3 regions of the Streptomyces sp. NPDC047014 genome follow, and region 1 is predicted to be linked to each of the others. Evidence: riboswitches for the same ligand, from Rfam matches in the RefSeq annotation. Region 1 holds a riboswitch; each other region holds the start of a gene.

Region 1 (5,926 bases):
TGACCGAGTCCTTCGTCGCCGTGATGGCGATCATCGCGGCCTGCATCATCGAGCCGGGCCTGTTCTTCGCGGTCAACTCCCCCGGCGGCGTCATCGGCACCACCGTGGAATCCGCCTCCCAGGCGGTGACGAACTTCGGCTTCGCGATCTCCCCCGAAGCGCTCGCGCAGGCCGCGAAGGACGTCGAGGAGGCCAGCCTGCTGTCCCGTACGGGCGGCGCGCCGACCTTCGCACTCGGGATGTCCGAGATCTTCTCCGCCGTGCTCGGCGGGGCGGGCATGAAGGCGTTCTGGTACCACTTCGCGATCATGTTCGAGGCGCTGTTCATCCTCACCACGCTCGACGCGGGCACCCGCGTGGGCCGGTTCATGCTCCAGGACAGCCTCGGCAACGTCCACAAGTCCTTCAAGGACGTCAGCTGGAAGCCCGGGGTGTGGTTCGCGAGCGCGATCGTGGTCGGCGGCTGGGGCTACTTCCTGTGGGTCGGCATCAAGGACCCGCTGGGCGGCATCAACCAGCTCTTCCCGCTCTTCGGCATCGCCAACCAGCTGCTCGCGGCGGTCGCGCTGGCCGTCTGCACCACGCTGCTGGTGAAGTCCGGGCGGCTCAAGTGGGCCTGGGTGACGGGTGTCCCGCTGGTCTGGGACGCCACGGTGACGCTGACCGCGAGCTACCAGAAGATCTTCTCGGAGGACGTGAAGGTCGGCTTCTTCGCCCAGCGCGACAAGTACCAGGCGGGCATCGACGCCGACAAGGTGCTGCCGCCGGCGAAGAACATGGACGACATGCACACCGTGGTCACCAACGCCACGGTGGACGGGGTGCTGTGCGCGCTGTTCGCGATCCTGATCCTGGTGGTCCTCGCGGACGCGGCCCGGACCTGCTGGAAGGCCGTCCGGGATCCGGGGTCGGCCACCCTCTCCGAGGTCCCGTGGACCGAGTCGAGGATCGTCGCGCCGGCCGGGCTCATCGCGACCGCCGAGGAGCGCGAACAGCTCGCGGCGGCCGGCCGCGACTCCGGGGGCGGCCAGGTCAAGGAGCCGGTGGCGTGAGCTCCGTACGGAGCGCGCTGGCCCGGGCGCGGTACTGGGTACGGGAGTTCTCCGGCGAGGCCGCCTACGACCGCTACGTGGCCCACGCGCGCTCCCACGACCCGCAGGCGCCGGTCCTCACCCGCCGCGCCTTCGAACACGCCCGCACGGACGCCCGCGAGGCAGACCCCCGCAAGGGCTTCCACTGCTGCTGACCCACCCGAGGGGCCCCGCCGCAACCCGCGCCGGGGCCCCTCCGCATATTCAGCGCACCCAGCCCTCGTACGGGCGCACCCTCCTCGACGGTGCCCGCCACAGACGACAGCGGTGCCCGCCGCCCGGCGTGCGGCACACTCGGGCGCATGGACATGGTGATCAGGCGGGCAGTGCCCGGGGACTACGTGGGGCTCGGGGAGATCACGGCGCGGGCCTATCTCGACGACGGGCATCTGGACTTCAACGAGGACGACGCCTATCTGGGCGTGCTGCGGGACGTGGCCGGGCGGGCCGCGGTGGGTGAGGTGCTGGTCGCCGAGCAGGACGGGCTGCTGCTCGGCGGAGTGACCTTCGCCGCACCCGGGAGCCCGCTCGCGGACATAGCCGGGCCGGACGAGGCCGAGTTCCGGATGCTCGCGGTGGATCACGCCGCGCGGGGCAGAGGGGCCGGGGAGGCGCTCGTACGGGCGTGCATCCAGCGGGCGCGGGCCCTGCCCGGGGTCACCGGCATCGCGCTCTCCACCCAGCGCAGCATGGGCGGGGCCCACCGGATCTACGCGCGCCTGGGCTTCCAGCGCACGCCGGAGCGGGACTGGGCGCCCATCGAGGGCCTGACACTCCTCACGTATCGGCTCAAGCTGTAGCCACGCCGACACTACATGTGGGGGTTGCGGCAACGGGCCGCCCCCACATGTATGCTCATGCCTGCTGTCGCCGCAGGGGAATCCGGTGGGAATCCGGAACTGTCCCGCAACGGTATGAAGTGTCCGACATCCGGACACCAAGTCCGATGACCTGCCGACAGCGTGCCCGGCTCGACCGAACCGGGTGCCGACACGTCCGGGCCTCGCGGTTGGGCCGGTGGACGCCATGCGGGGGTACGCGTTCGCGTCGCGCCCGCGTGCGCCCACCCGCGCCCCGCCCCGCCGATGACCGGGCCGAGCGAGGGAGAGCTCCCGCCGTGACCATCGCGCCTTCCGCACCGCGCGCCGAGTCCATTTCTGGCGACAACACCGAGGGCCCGGGGGCCACGCTGCTGCGTACCCTCACCGAACTGACGGCGGACCTCCCCGACACCGACCCCGGCCGGGTCGCCGCCGCCGCCCTGCGCGGCCGCAGCGCCGCCGCCGACGAGGCCGAACTGCGCGGGCTCGCCACCGAGGCCGCCGCCGGGCTGATCTCCGAGGACCCCGCCTACTCCAAGCTCGCCGCCCGCCTGCTGACGCTGGCCGTCCGCGACGAGGCCGCGAGCCAGGGCTCGACCTCCTTCTCCGCCTCCGTCGCCGTCGGCCACCGCGAGGGCCTGATCGCCGACCGCACCGCCGAGTTCGTCGCCGCCCACGCGGCCCGCCTCGACGCGCTGGTCGAGCACACCCTCGCCGAGGGCGCCGACGACCGCTTCGGCTTCTTCGGCCTGCGCACCCTGCACAGCCGCTACCTGCTGCGCCACCCGATCACCCGCCAGGTCATCGAGACCCCGCAGCACTTCATGCTGCGCGTGGCCTGCGGTCTGGCCGCGGACGAGAGCGTGCAGGCCGTCGAGGAAGTGGCCTCGCTCTACCGGCTGATGAGCCGCCTGGACTACCTGCCCTCCTCCCCCACCCTCTTCAACTCCGGCACCCGGCACCCGCAGATGTCCTCCTGCTACCTGCTGGACTCCCCGCTGGACGAGCTCGACTCGATCTACGACCGCTACCACCAGGTCGCCCGCCTCTCGAAGCACGCCGGCGGCATCGGCCTGTCGTACTCCCGCATCCGCGCCCGCGGTTCGCTGATCCGCGGCACCAACGGCCACTCCAACGGCATCGTGCCGTTCCTCAAGACCCTCGACGCCTCCGTCGCCGCCGTGAACCAGGGCGGCCGCCGCAAGGGCGCCGCCGCCGTCTACCTGGAGACCTGGCACGCGGACATCGAGGAGTTCCTGGAGCTCCGCGACAACACCGGTGAGGACCAGCGCCGTACGCACAACCTGAACCTCGCCCACTGGGTGCCGGACGAGTTCATGCGCCGCGTGAACGCCGACGCCGACTGGTCGCTGTTCTCCCCGGCGGACGTGCCCGGGCTGGTCGACCTGTGGGGCGACGACTTCGACGCCGCCTACCGCAAGGCCGAGGCGGACGGCCTGGCCCGCAAGACCATGCCCGCCCGCGAGCTGTACGGCCGGATGATGCGCACCCTCGCGCAGACCGGCCAGGGCTGGATGACCTTCAAGGACGCCTCCAACCGCACGGCGAACCAGACCGCCGAGCCGGGCACCGTCGTCCACTCCTCCAACCTCTGCACCGAGATCATCGAGGTCACCAACGACGGCGAGACGGCCGTCTGCAACCTCGGTTCGGTCAACCTGGGCGCCTTCGTCCTCACCGAGACCGGTGAGATCGACTGGGAGCGGCTGGACGAGACCGTCCGCACCGCCGTCACCTTCCTCGACCGCGTGGTGGACATCAACTTCTACCCGACCGAGCAGGCGGGCCGCTCCAACGCCCGCTGGCGTCCGGTCGGCCTGGGCGCCATGGGCCTCCAGGACGTGTTCTTCAAGCTCAAGCTGCCCTTCGACTCCCCCGAGGCGAAGGCCCTGTCCACCAAGCTCTCCGAGCGCATCATGCTCGCCGCGTACGAGGCGTCCTGCGACCTCGCCGAGCGCAGCGGCCCGCTCCCCGCCTGGGAGCAGACCCGCACCGCCCGCGGCGTGCTGCACCCGGACCACTACGACGTGGAGCTGAACTGGCCGGAGCGCTGGGCCGCGCTGCGCGCCCGCGTCGCCGCGACCGGTATGCGCAACTCCCTGCTGCTCGCGATCGCCCCGACCGCCACGATCGCCTCGATCGCCGGCGTGTACGAGTGCATCGAGCCGCAGGTCTCCAACCTCTTCAAGCGCGAGACCCTGTCGGGCGAGTTCCTCCAGGTGAACGGCTACCTGGTCGAGGAGCTCAAGCAGCTCGGCGTGTGGGACGCCCAGACCCGCGAGGCGCTGCGCGACGCCTCCGGCTCCGTCCAGGGCTTCGGCTGGATCCCGGCCGAGGTGCGCGAGCTGTACCGCACGGCGTGGGAGATCCCGCAGCGCGGTCTGATCGACATGGCGGCGGCCCGTACGCCGTTCCTGGACCAGTCGCAGTCGCTGAACCTGTTCCTGGAGACGCCCACCATCGGCAAGCTCAGCTCGATGTACGCGTACGCCTGGAAGCAGGGGCTGAAGACCACCTACTACCTGCGCTCGCGCCCGGCGACGAAGATCGCCCGCGCCGCCCAGGCCGCCGCCCCCGTCGCACTGCCCCAGGCCGTCGACGCGGACGCGCTCGCCTGCTCCCTTGAGAACCCCGAGTCCTGCGAGGCATGCCAGTAATGAGCTCCACCGACCACAAGAACCTCCTGGACCCGGGCTTCGAGCTCACGCTGCGCCCGATGCGCTACCCGGACTTCTACGAGCGCTACCGGGACGCGATCAAGAACACCTGGACCGTCGAGGAGGTCGACCTCCACTCGGACGTCGCGGACCTCGCGAAGCTGACGCCCTCCGAGCAGCACATGATCGGCCGGCTGGTGGCGTTCTTCGCCACGGGCGACTCGATCGTCTCCAACAACCTGGTGCTGACGCTCTACAAGCACATCAACTCCCCGGAGGCGCGCCTGTACCTGTCGCGCCAGCTGTTCGAGGAGGCCGTGCACGTCCAGTTCTATCTGACGCTGCTCGACACCTACCTGCCCGACCCGGACGACCGCGCGGCCGCCTTCGACGCGGTCGAGGAGATCCCCTCCATCCGCGAGAAGGCGCAGTTCTGCTTCAAGTGGATGGACTCGGTCGAGAAGATCGAGCGCCTGGAGACGGCCGCCGACCGCCGCCGCTTCCTGCTGAACCTGATCTGCTTCGCGGCGTGCATCGAGGGCCTGTTCTTCTACGGCGCCTTCGCCTACGTGTACTGGTTCCGCAGCCGCGGCCTGCTGCACGGCCTGGCCACCGGCACCAACTGGGTGTTCCGTGACGAGACCATGCACATGAACTTCGCGTTCGAGGTCGTGGACACCGTCCGCAAGGAGGAGCCGGAGCTCTTCGACGACGCGCTCCAGCAGCAGGTCACCGACATGCTCAAGGAGGCCGTGGAGGCGGAGCTGCAGTTCGGCCGGGACCTGTGCGGTGACGGCCTGCCGGGCATGAACACCGAGTCGATGCGCGAGTACCTGGAGTGCGTCGCGGACCAGCGTCTGGTCCGGCTCGGGTTCCCGGCGGTGTACGGCTCGCAGAACCCGTTCTCGTTCATGGAGCTCCAGGGTGTGCAGGAGCTGACGAACTTCTTCGAGCGGCGCCCGTCGGCCTACCAGGTGGCGGTCGAGGGCACGGTGGACCTGGACGAGGACTTCTAGGACCTTCCGGGGCCTCGCGGGATCGTTCCGGGGAGCCGGGATGCGGATGGATGATCATCCGTGTCCCGGCTTCTCGCGTTCCCGGCCCCTCGTGCGCGAGCGCGGTCAGTGGATGACGGGGCCCAGGTGCCAGCCGCCGCGGCGGCGCGGGGTGGGCGGCAGGCCGCCCGAGCGCTGGCGGGGCAGCCATACGAGGCGGGTGGCGACGGCGCGCATCTGGCGGTCGGAGCGGCGGTCGCGCCGGTTGAGGTACAGCGCGGGCCCGATGAGGAGGGCGGCGAAGGAGAGGACGACGAGGTAGTTCACGAAGGTGGTCATGT
Region 2 (5,926 bases), on a different contig from region 1:
ACCCCCGCGTCGACTGCGAGCCCGACTACGAGGAGGCCGCCGGCCAGTGGCTCGACCGGATCGCCACCGCCCTCGCCGCCCCGGGCACCGCCGCCGCCCCGCAGCCGGTGCCGGACGCGGTCGGGGCCCGTACGCCCGCTCCCCCCGGCATCTCGAAAGCCTCCCCGTTCGCGACGCTCCTCGTAGGGAACCGGCTGCTCAGCCTGCCCGGATCGCAGAAGGAGGTACGCCAGTTCGCCTTCGACACACGCGGCGGCGAGCTGGCCTACGAGGCCGGCGACGCCCTCGGGGTCTGGCCGGCCAACGGCTCCCCGCTCGTGGCCGAATGGCTGGCGCTCACCGGCCTCGACCCCGACGAGGACAGTGACGGCGTCCGCCTGGCGGAGGCCCTGCGCACCCGCTTCGACATCTCCCGCATCACCCCGGACCTGTTGAAGTTCGTCGCGGCCCGCACCGGTGACCGGGACCTCCAGCGCCTCCTGCGCCCCGACAACAAGGGCGAGCTGGCGAAGTGGAGCTGGGGCCGCCAGGCCGCCGACGTCATCGGCGCCTTCCCCGTCCGGGCCTCCGCCGCCGAGTGGACCGGCGTACTGAAACGGCTCCAGCCGCGTCTGTACTCCATCTCCTCCAGCCCCCTGGCCCACCCGGGCGAGGTCCGGCTGACGGTGTCCGTCGTCCGCTGGACCAATGACGCGGACCGGGAGCGCAAGGGCGTCTGCTCCACCTACCTGGCGGACTGCGCGGACGACGGGCCCGTACAGGTCTTCGTCCAGCGCTCACCGCACTTCCGCCCGCCCGCCGGCTCCGCCACGCCCATGATCATGGTCGGTCCGGGCACGGGCGTCGCCCCCTTCATCGGCTTCCTGGAGGACCGGCGGGCGAAGGGGCACACCGGCCCGAACTGGCTGTTCTTCGGCGAACAGCGCGAGGCCACCGACTTCTACTACCGCGAGGAGCTGGAGGCTTTCCGCTCCTCCGGCCACCTGGACCGGCTCGATGTGGCCTTCTCCCGCGACCAGCGCAACAAGGTCTACGTACAGGACCGGATGCGCGAGCACGGCCCGCGCCTGTGGCGCTGGCTCCAGGACGGCGCCCACTTCTACGTCTGCGGCGACGCGGGCCGCATGGCGAAGGACGTGGACCGCGCCCTGCACGGGATCGTCGCCGCGCACGGCGGGATGGACGAGGAAGCGGCTGCCGCGTACGTCCGCCGCCTGGCCGCCGACAAGCGCTATGTCCGCGATGTGTACTGAGCCCCACCAGACCCACCAGACCCCTCAGCCCCCACAGACCCGTCAGGCCCGTCAGACCCGTCAGGCCCGTCACCCGGTGGCGTCGTCCTCCTCCTGGTAGGAGTGCCGCCGCCCCGTCCACGGGTCCGCGATGTTGTGGTAGCCGCGCTCCTCCCAGAAGCCGCGCCGGTCCTGCGTCATGTACTCGATCCCGCGCAGCCACTTCGGCCCCTTGTAGCCGTACAGGTGCGGGACCACCAGGCGCAGGGGGAAGCCGTGTTCGGCGGTGAGCGGTTCGCCGTCGTGGTGGGTGGCCATCAGGGTGCGGGGGGAGGTGAAGTCCGCGAGGCGCAGGTTGGCGCTGTAGCCGTACTCGGCCCAGGCCATGACGTGGGTGACGTCCGGGGCGGGCGGCGCGAGCTCCAGGAGCACGGCCGCCGGTACGCCGAAGAACTCATGGCCGGTGGTCGTCGTACCGGAGGCGCAGTGGAGGTCGGTGCGCAGGCTCTCCTTCGGGAGGGCCGTGATCTCCTCGAAGCTCCAGGAGTACTTCTCCCCGCTCGCGGTGGCCCCGAAGACCTGGAGGTTCCAGCGGTCGGCCCGGAACCGGGGCACGGGCCCGTAGTGGGAGACCGGCCATCCCCTGACCGTGCGCTGCCCCGGCGGAAGCGGTTCGTCCTGCTCCACGCGCCTCACCTGCACACCACGGGGTCCACCTCGCACATGCGACCCAGTGTGGCAGATTCACCTGGCGGATGCCCGGCCGCCACTACCACCCCGTGGCCTGCCGCACCGGGCGCGAGGCCGGCGGCCGGACAGCCGTCGGCCCGCGCCCGGGCCCGTCAGGCGCGGTCGGCCGGGGGCAGTTCCGCGCGGATCTCGCGGGCTGCCGCCACCAGGTGCTCCAGGGAGGCGCGGGTCTCCGGCCAGCCGCGGGTCTTCAACCCGCAGTCCGGGTTGACCCACAGCCGGTCCGCCGGGATGGCCTCGAGGCCGGTGCGCAGCAGGTCCGCCGCCTCCCGCGTGGACGGGATACGGGGCGAGTGGATGTCCCAGACGCCCGGTCCGGCCTCGCGCGGGTAGCCGTGGGCGGCGAGTTCGCGGGCGACCTGCATGTGCGAGCGGGTGGCCTCCAGGCTGATGACGTCGGCGTCGAGGTCGTCGATGGCCTGGACGATGTCCCCGAACTCGGCGTAGCACATGTGCGTGTGGATCTGCGTGCCCGGCCGGACCCCGCTGGTGGTGAGCCGGAAGGACTCGGTGGCCCAGGCGAGGTAGGCGGCGTGGTCGGCGGCGCGCAGCGGCAGGGTCTCGCGCAGGGCGGGTTCGTCGACCTGGATGACGGAGGTGCCGGCGGCCTCCAGGTCGTCGACCTCGTCGCGCAGGGCGAGGGCCACCTGGCGGGCGGTCTCGCCGAGCGGCTGGTCGTCGCGTACGAAGGACCAGGCGAGCATGGTGACCGGGCCGGTCAGCATGCCCTTGACCGGCTTCGGGGTGAGGGACTGGGCGTACGAGGTCCAGCGCACGGTCATCGGCTCCGGGCGGGAGATGTCCCCGGCGAGCACGGGCGGCCGCACGTAGCGGGTGCCGTAGGACTGCACCCAGCCGTGCTGCGTGGCGAGGTAGCCGGTCAGCTGCTCCGCGAAGTACTGGACCATGTCGTTGCGTTCGGGCTCGCCGTGCACGAGGACGTCGAGGCCGGTCTTCTCCTGGAAGGAGATGACCTCGCCGATCTCGGCCCGGATCCGCTCCTCGTAGCCGGCGGCGTCGATGCGTCCGGCGCGCAGGTCCGCCCGGGCCACGCGCAGTTCGTCGGTCTGCGGGAAGGAGCCGATGGTGGTGGTCGGCAGCAGCGGCAGGCCCAGATGCGCCCGCTGGGCGAGGGCGCGCTCGGGGTACGGCTGGGCGCGGCGCCCGTCGGCGTCGGTGACGGCGGCGGTGCGGGCGCGGACGGCGGGGTCGTGGGTGAGGGCGGAGCCGGCGCGGGAGGCCAGGTCGGCGCGGTTCGCGGCGAGTTCGGGCGCGATGGCGTCCGTACCCCGGGCCAGTCCGCGGGCCAGGACGGCGATCTCCCGTGTCTTCTGGCGGGCGAAGGCGAGCCAGCGGCGTACCTGCGGGTCGATGTCGCGCTCGGCGGAGGCGTCGAGCGGGACGTGCAGGAGGGAGCAGGAGGCGGCGACGTCCACCCGGTCCGCGAGGCCGAGCAGGGTGCCGAGGGTGGTCAGGGACTTCTGGTAGTCGTTGATCCAGATGTTGCGGCCGTTGACCACGCCCGCGACGAGCCGCTTGCCGGGCAGCCCGCCCGCGGCGGCGAGGTCGTCCAGGTTGGCCGCGCCGCTGTCGGTGAAGTCGAGCCCCAGGCCCTCGACGGGTGCGGCGGCGAGCACCGGGAGGGCTTCGCCCAGCCGGCCGAAGTAGGAGGCGACGAGCAGCTTCGGCCGGTTGGCCGGGGCGCCGAGCTCGCGGTAGGCGCGGGCGGCGGCGTTCAGCTCGGCCGGGGTGCGGTCCTGCACCAGCGCCGGCTCGTCCAGCTGCACCCACTCGGCCCCGGCGGCCCGCAGGTCGGCGAGGACGGACGCGTACACGGGCAGCAGCCGGTCGAGCAGGGTCAGCGGCTCGAAGTCGGCGGGGACGCCGGGCGCGGGCTTGGCCAGCAGGAGGTAGGTGACCGGGCCGACGAGGACGGGGCGGGCGGTGTGGCCCTGGGCCAGGGCCTCGGTCAACTCGGCGACCTGCTTCGCGGAGTCCGCGGTGAAGACGGTGTCGGGGCCGAGCTCGGGGACCAGGTAGTGGTAGTTGGTGTCGAACCACTTGGTCATCTCCAGCGGCGCCACGTCCTGGGTGCCGCGGGCCATCGCGAAGTAGCCGTCGAGCGCGTCCGCGTCGACGGCGGCCCGGTGGCGGGCGGGGATCGCGCCGACCATGACGCTGGTGTCGAGCACGTGGTCGTAGTACGAGAAGTCGCCGGTCGGGACCTCGTCGATGCCGGCCTCGGCCAGCTGGCGCCAGTTCGTCCGGCGCAGTTCTGCGGCCGTCTCCCGGAGGGCTTCGGCGGTGACCCGGCCCTTCCAGTAGCCCTCGACGGCCTTCTTCAGTTCGCGGTGCTGACCCTGGCGGGGGTAGCCGTACACGGTGGCGCGTACCGCCGCGGCTGCGGGCTTCGGTGTCACGGAACTCTCCTTCGCGAGATGTGTCCAGGAACATCCCGGCGACGGGACGCGGACGCGAAGGGAACGGCAGAACGCGCGGACCACGCGGCGGCACCGGGGCCGCACATGCCGCTCGCTGTGTACGCCGACCCGCCCACGAGGTCACCGGGATATCCGCGCACGGCATCGGCCGTACACGGGCAACGGGCAGGTCTTCGGACTCGCGGGCACGCCTGCCGGTCTCCCGGCGGGCACCTACTGGCCGTCGCTTCCCAGGACCGTTGTCCGGTCCCAGTGCGTATGACGGCGGTCGTTCCCGCTCACCGCTGCGGGGCAGTCCCGGATTCCCACCGGGTTCCCTCTTACGACGCCTCCCGTCTGGCGGGCGGGGGCGAACCAGCTGCACCGGCCACCCTAGGCCGTTCCCCTGGAGCGCGAGTACAGCCGTCCACATACCGGACAGAAATCTGAGACGCGGGGCCCCGCGGTGTACCGCGGGGCCCCGCGCCGGGCGGGCTCAGCCGTGCGTGAAGTGCGGCGGTCGCTTGTCCACGAAGGCGGACATGCCCTCCTTCTGGTCGGCGATGGCGAACACCGCGTGGAACAGGCGGCGTTCGAAGCGGACGCCCTCGGCGAGGGTGGTCTCGAAGGCCCGGTTCACGGCCTCCTTGGCCATCATCGCCACCGGCTTGGACATCTCGGCCACGGTCGTCGCCACGGCCAGGGCCTCGGCGAGCAGGTCCTCGGCCGGAACGATCCGGGACACCAGCCCGGCCCGCTCCGCCTCGGCGGCGTCCATGGTGCGGCCGGTCAGGCACAGCTCCATGGCCTTGGCCTTGCCGACGGCCCGGGTGAGGCGCTGGGAGCCGCCGATGCCGGGGATGACACCGAGCTTGATCTCCGGCTGGCCGAACTTCGCGGTGTCGGAGGCGAGCAGGATGTCGCAGAGCATGGCCAGTTCGCAGCCGCCGCCCAGGGCGTAGCCGGAGACCGCCGCGAGCGTGGGGGTGCGTACCTCGCCGAGGCGGTCCCAGGCGGTGAACCAGTCGGTGAGGTACATGTCCATATAGCTCTGCGGGCGCATCTCCTTGATGTCCGCGCCTGCGGCGAACGCCTTGGCGGAGCCGGTGAGGACGATGCAGCCGACCTCCGGGTCCCGGTCCAGCTGCTCCGTGGCGGCCACGACCTCCCGCATCACCTGGAGGTTGAGCGCGTTGAGCGCGCCGGGCCGGTTGAGGGTGAGGAGGGCGACGCGGCCCTTGCGCTCCAGCAGGATCGTCTCGTAGGTCGTCTCGTCGGCGGTCGCGTCGCTGGTCGCGTCGGTCGTCTCGTAGGTCATACGGGGTTCCCGTTCTGGGGTCGGAGGGTGCGCACGATCGCCGAGAAGTCCAGGTCGGCCCCCTCGGCGGCGGCGAACGCGGCGTACATCTCGGCGGCCTTGAGCCCGAGCGGGGCCTCCACCCCGCCCGCGCGCAGGGCGTTGGCGGCGAGGCCGAGGTCCTTGGCCATGAGGGGCGCGGCGAAACCGGGGCGGTAGTCGCGGTT
Region 3 (5,926 bases), on a different contig from region 1:
GCGCGATGACCGGGGCCATGCCGTTGCGGACGTGGTAGAAGCCCTCGGAGGTGCGCTCGCCGGTGCAGAACTCGGCGTCGCGCTCGTCGACGTCGCTGGTCAGCAGGGTGGCCGCGAGGGCGTCCGTACGGGCGATGACCAGGGTCGGGGTGTCCGCGATGTCGGCGGCGAGGCGGGCCGCGTTCAGGGTGCGGATGTGCTGCGCGGTGGGGACGAGGACCTTGCCGCCGAGGTGGCCGCACTTCTTCTCGGAGGCGAGCTGGTCCTCGTAGTGGATGCCCGCCGCGCCGGCCGCGATCATCGCCTTGGTCAGCTCGAAGGCGTTCAGCGGGCCGCCGAAGCCGGCCTCCGCGTCGGCGACGATCGGCGCGAGCCAGTCGGTGGTGTCGGCGCCGCCCTCGGCGGTGGCGATCTGGTCGGCGCGCAGCAGGGCGTTGTTGATCCGCCGGACCACCTGGGGCACGGAGTTGACCGGGTAGAGCGACTGGTCGGGGTAGGTGTGCCCGGCCTGGTTGGCGTCGGCGGCGACCTGCCAGCCCGACAGGTAGATGGCCTGGAGTCCGGCCCGGACCTGCTGGACGGCCTGGCCGCCGGTCAGCGCGCCGAGGGCGTGGACGTAGTCCAGGTCGTGCAGCTGGCGCCAGAGGCGCTCGGCGCCGCGCCGGGCGAGGGTGTGCTCCTCGCGGACACTGCCGGAGAGCCGGACCACGTCCTCGGCGGTGTAGGTGCGCTCGATGCCCGCCCATCGCGGGTCCGTGGCCCACCGCCGCGCCAGCTGCTCGGCCGCCGCCGTCGTGTTCGTGTCTGCCATGACCGTCACCGTCTCCATGAGTCGCTTGTCCTGCCAACCCTCCGTGCCTCGCGACGGAAGGGGTGGCACTGTGTGCCGTGTTCTTGGGTTGCGGCCGCCGTCCCCACCTGGGGAGGTGCTGAGCAATGGTGCAGGTCGGCCGGGTGGGACTGCCGGGATCTCCGACGTCAGGGCGTGAGTCGTGCCCGGAGTGTCCGCCCGGGCCGCCGGGGTCCGGCGGGCCGCACCACAGACTCTGGCAGCGGCACGCAGTGCCATCAATGCGGTACGTCTGCCAAGTTCTGCGAATCTTCGGCAGCGGATTTGCCAAGCTTGCGAAGGTCCCGGGCGGCGGGATCGCGCGTAACCTGAATCCCGGTCGAGAGCCGGAGGAGCCAGGTGAGCAAGACGTACGCGGGGGCGCGGCTGCGGCGGCTGCGCGAGGAGCGCCGGATGAGCCAGGCCGAGCTGGCCCGGGTCCTGGCCATCTCCCCGAGCTACCTCAACCAGATGGAGCACGACTCGCGGCCCCTGACCGTGCCCGTCCTGCTGCGGCTCACCGAGGCGTTCGGCGTGGACCCCGGCTTCTTCTCCGAGCGCGACACCAGCCGGCTCGTCGCCGATCTGCGCGAGGCCCTGGCCGGGGAGGTCGCCGAGGCCCGGGTCTCCCCCTCCGACCTGGCCGAACTGGCCTCCCGGATGCCCGCCGTCGCCTCCGTGCTGCTGGACCTCGGGCGGCGCGCCCAGCTCCTGGCGGAGCGGCTGGCGGACACCGCGGACGGCCGGGACGGCGGCCCGGCCGCGCCCCGCTCCCCGCGCTCCCCGCACGAGGAGATCCGCGAGTTCTTCTACCGGCGGCAGAACTACCTCCACGACACCGATCTCGCCGCCGAGGACCTGGCCCGCGAGATCGGCATCCGCCCCGGCGAGGTCGTCCGGGCGCTCACCCGCCGCCTCACCGAGCGCCACGGCATCCGGCTCGCCGCAGACTCCGACCGTCTGCACCACTACGACGCCGCCACGCGCGTCCTGCACCTGTCCGGGCGGCTCCGCCCCGGCCAGCAGGCATTCCGGATGGCCACCCAGCTGGCCCTCCTGGAACACGGCCCCGAACTGGACCGGCTCGCCGCCGAGGACTTCCCGCCCGGCTCCCCGGCCCACCGGCTGGCGCGGATCGGCATCGCGAACCACTTCGCCGCCGCGCTGATCCTCCCGTACCGGGCCTTCCACACGGCGGCCGAGGAATTCCGCTACGACATCGAAAGGCTGACCGACCACTTCGGGATCGGCTACGAGACGGTCTGCCACCGGCTGAGCACCCTGCAACGCCCCAGGCTGCGCGGGGTGCCCTTCTCCTTCGTCCGTGTGGACCGGGCGGGGAACATGTCCAAGCGGCAGTCCGCCACCGGATTCCACTTCTCCCGCGCCGGCGGCACCTGCCCGCTCTGGAACGTCTACGAGGCGTTCGCCGCGCCCGGACGCATCCACGTCCAGGTCGCCGCCATGCCCGACGGCCAGCGCTACCTGTGGACCGCGCGGGCGGTCACCCGCCACCGGGGCGGCTGGGGCGAGCCCGGCAAGACCTTCGCGATCGGCCTCGGCTGCGAGATCCGGCACGCCCCGCGGCTCGTCTACTCCGACGGCCTCGACCTCGACAACATCGCCGCCGCCACCCCCATCGGCATGGGCTGCCGCCTCTGCGAACGCCTCGACTGCCCGCAGCGCGCCGTGCCGCCGCTGGGCCGCCCCCTCGCCGTGGACGAGAACAGCAGCACCTTCATCCCCTACCCGGTGGCCCGCGGCGGCGAGTGACGCGGGCCGAGGGGGTCGTGCCCCGGGGCGCGCGGGCGGAGGCTCTGGACTTACTAGGACGTCCAACTATATGTTCGTGGCACAAGGTCCGCGGTGCAGGGAAGCCGGTGTGAATCCGGCACGGTCCCGCCACTGTGACCGGGGAGTGTGCTGCCATCCACACGCCACTGACGAGGGCTGTCGGGAAGGCGGGCGGCGCGCGGGGATCCGGGAGTCAGGATACCGGCCGCGGATTGTTCCGTGTTGTCCACGAGGATGGAGCAGACACGCATGGCACCGGTCCGTACCCACGACCCTGGTGATCCGGCGGAGCGAGCGGGAACTCCCGCGTCCCCCTAGCTCGTCGGCGGCCCCCGCGCCGTCGCTGTCCCACGGCATGCCCCACCCCCGCACCCCACCGGGTGCGGGCGCGGTCCTGCCGTGCCATCCCGGATCCAACCTGACGAGAGCAGGCACCCATGGTCCGCGAACTCACCCATTTCATCGGCGGAAAGCACACCACCGGCACCTCCGGGCTCTTCGCCGACGTGTACGACCCGAACACCGGCACCGTCCAGGCCCGCGTCCCCCTCGCCGGACGCGCCGACACCGAGGCCGCCATCGCCAACGCCGAGGAGGCGCAGGCCGATTGGGGCCAGTGGAACCCGCAGCGCCGCGCCCGCGTACTGCTGCGCTTCCTCCAGCTCGTCGAGGGCGAGCGGGAGGACCTGGCCCGGCTGCTGTCCGCAGAGCACGGCAAGACCGTCGCCGACGCCCACGGAGACCTGCAACGCGGCCTGGAGGTAGTCGAGTTCGCCGCCGGGATCCCGCACCTGCTCAAGGGCGAGTTCACCGACAACGCGGGCACCGGCATCGACGTCCACTCGCTGCGCTCCCCGCTCGGCGTGGTCGCCGGCATCACCCCCTTCAACTTCCCCGCCATGATCCCGCTCTGGCAGGCCGCACCCGCCCTCGCCTGCGGGAACGCCTTCATCCTCAAGCCCTCCGAGCGCGATCCCTCCGTACCGCTGCGCCTCGCGGAGCTGTTCCTCGAAGCCGGGCTGCCGCCGGGCGTGCTCAACGTGGTCAACGGCGGCAAGGAATCCGTCGACACCCTCCTTGAGGACCCCCGCGTCCAGGCCCTCGGCTTCGTCGGCTCCACCCCGATCGCCGCGCACATCTACGCCACCGCCGCCGCCCACGGCAAGCGCGCCCAGTGCTTCGGCGGCGCCAAGAACCACATGATCGTGATGCCCGACGCCGACCTCGACCAGGCCGTCGACGCCCTCGTCGGCGCCGGCTACGGCTCGGCCGGCGAACGCTGCATGGCCATCGCCGTCGCCGTCCCCGTGGGCGAGGAGACCGCCGACCGGCTCGTCGCCGCCCTCAAGGAACGCCTCGGCACCCTGCGCATCGGCCGCTCCGACGACCCCCAGGCCGACTTCGGGCCCCTGGTCAGCCGGGACGCCCTCGACCGGGTCCGCCGCTACGTCGACATCGGCGCGGGGGAGGGGGCCGAACTCGTCGTCGACGGACGCGGGTTCACCCTCGACGGCCACGAGAACGGCTTCTTCGCCGGAGCCACCCTCTTCGACCGGGTCTCCCCGCAGATGCGGATCTACCGCGAGGAGATCTTCGGGCCCGTGCTGTCGGTGGTCCGCGCCGCCGACTTCGAGGAGGCGCTGCGGCTGCCGAGCGAGCACCCCTACGGCAACGGCGTGGCCATCTTCACCCGGGACGGGGACACCGCCCGCGAGTTCACCCGCCGCGTCAACACCGGCATGGTCGGCGTCAACGTCCCCATCCCGGTGCCCGTCGCCTACCACACCTTCGGCGGCTGGAAGCGCTCCGGCTTCGGGGACCTCAACCAGCACGGCCCCGACTCGATCCGCTTCTACACCCGTACCAAGACCGTCACCTCGCGCTGGCCCTCCGGGGTCAAGGAGGGCGCGAGCTTCACCATCCCGACGATGGGATGAGCGCCATGACCACCACCCTCACCGAGGACCAGCTCGCACTGGCCGAGGTCACCCTCGACTTCGCGCAGGAGCAGCTGGCCCCGCACGCCGTGGCCTGGGACCAGGACAAGCACTTCCCCGTGGACGTCATCCGGCGGGCCGCCGCCCTGGGCCTCGCCGGGGTGTACGTACACGAGCAGCACGGCGGTTCCGGCCTCAGCCGCGCGGACGGCGTCCTCGTCCTCGAAACCCTCGCCACGGGCTGCCCGTCCATCGCCGGCTACCTCTCCATCCACAACATGGTCGCCTGGATGGTCGACCGCTACGGGGACGACGCCCAGCGCGCCCGCTGGCTGCCCGGCCTCTGCTCCGCCGGGACCCTGGGCAGCTACTGCCTCACCGAACCGGGCGCCGGCTCCGACGCCGCCGCACTGCGCACCCGCGCGGAACGGCAGGGCGACCACTACGTCCTGACCGGCGTCAAGCAGTTCATCTCCGGCGCCGGAGCGGCCGGCCTCTACGTGGTCATGGCCCGGACGGGGGAGCCCGGCCCCGGCGGCATCTCCGCGTTCGTCGTCGAACGCGAGGACCCCGGGGTGGCCTTCGGGCCCAACGAGCGCAAGATGGGCTGGAACGCCCAGCCGACCCGCCAGGTGATCCTGGACGGCGTCCGGCTGCCCGCCGACCGGCGGCTCGGCGCCGAGGGCGAGGGCTTCCGTATCGCCATGAACGGCCTCAACGGGGGCCGCCTCGGCATCGCCGCCTGCTCGCTCGGCGGGGCGCAGAGCGCCCTCGACCGCTCGCTGGCCCATCTCGCCGACCGCGAGGCGTTCGGCGCCCGGCTGCTGGACGCGCAGGCGCTGCAGTTCCGCCTGGCCGACATGGCCACCGAGCTGGCCGCCGCCCGCGCGCTGGTCCGGCAGGCCGCCGAGGCCCTGGACGCGGGGGACCCGCTGGCCCCCCGGCTGTGCGCGATGGCCAAGCGCTTCGCCACCGACACCGGTTTCGCGGTGGCGGACGCGGCCCTCCAGCTGCACGGGGGCTACGGCTACCTCAGCGAGTACGGCATCGAGAAGATCGTCCGCGACCTGCGGGTCCATCAGATCCTGGAAGGCACCAACGAGATCATGCGTGTCATCGTGGCGCGCGGACTCACGGAGACACTGCGATGACCGACAACACCGCGAACACACCCGGCGGCGGCCCGGCCGCACCCGGCCCTGTCCTGATCCGTACCGAGGGCCGCGCCGCCTACCTCACCCTCAACCGCCCCAAGGCCCTCAACGCCCTCAGCCACCCCATGGTGCTCCGCATCATGGAAGCCCTCACCGCCTGGGCCGACGACCCCGCGGTCGAGCTGGTCGTGATCGAGGGCGCCGGCGAGCGC

What was found. A riboswitch is a leader RNA that binds a small molecule or an ion and turns the genes downstream of it on or off. The one in region 1 is predicted to bind cobalamin.
Region 2: another riboswitch for cobalamin. It lies ahead of metE (5-methyltetrahydropteroyltriglutamate--homocysteine S-methyltransferase); the one in region 1 lies ahead of ABZ873_RS04220 (ribonucleoside-diphosphate reductase subunit alpha).
Region 3: another riboswitch for cobalamin. It lies ahead of ABZ873_RS11150 (CoA-acylating methylmalonate-semialdehyde dehydrogenase); the one in region 1 lies ahead of ABZ873_RS04220 (ribonucleoside-diphosphate reductase subunit alpha).

The regions. Positions count from the first base shown of each region.
Region 1 covers NZ_JBEYVX010000004.1:150,530-156,455, forward strand. The annotation lists gene ABZ873_RS04205 (carbon starvation CstA family protein) at 1-1,052, shown strand, start outside; gene ABZ873_RS04210 (YbdD/YjiX family protein) at 1,049-1,246, shown strand; gene ABZ873_RS04215 (GNAT family N-acetyltransferase) at 1,394-1,891, shown strand; cobalamin riboswitch at 1,936-2,065, shown strand; gene ABZ873_RS04220 (ribonucleoside-diphosphate reductase subunit alpha) at 2,209-4,590, shown strand; gene ABZ873_RS04225 (ribonucleotide-diphosphate reductase subunit beta) at 4,590-5,606, shown strand; gene ABZ873_RS04230 (hypothetical protein) at 5,712-5,924, opposite strand.
Region 2 covers NZ_JBEYVX010000013.1:12,720-18,645, forward strand. The annotation lists gene ABZ873_RS11115 (bifunctional nitrate reductase/sulfite reductase flavoprotein subunit alpha) at 1-1,253, shown strand, start outside; gene ABZ873_RS11120 (molybdopterin-dependent oxidoreductase) at 1,323-1,919, opposite strand; gene metE (5-methyltetrahydropteroyltriglutamate--homocysteine S-methyltransferase) at 2,075-4,402, opposite strand; cobalamin riboswitch at 4,591-4,746, opposite strand; gene ABZ873_RS11130 (enoyl-CoA hydratase) at 4,899-5,720, opposite strand; gene mmsB (3-hydroxyisobutyrate dehydrogenase) at 5,717-5,926, opposite strand, start outside.
Region 3 covers NZ_JBEYVX010000013.1:20,223-26,148, reverse strand. The annotation lists gene aceA (isocitrate lyase) at 1-811, opposite strand, end outside; gene ABZ873_RS11155 (short-chain fatty acyl-CoA regulator family protein) at 1,190-2,602, shown strand; cobalamin riboswitch at 2,663-2,848, shown strand; gene ABZ873_RS11150 (CoA-acylating methylmalonate-semialdehyde dehydrogenase) at 3,061-4,560, shown strand; gene ABZ873_RS11145 (acyl-CoA dehydrogenase family protein) at 4,566-5,711, shown strand; gene ABZ873_RS11140 (enoyl-CoA hydratase/isomerase family protein) at 5,708-5,926, shown strand, end outside.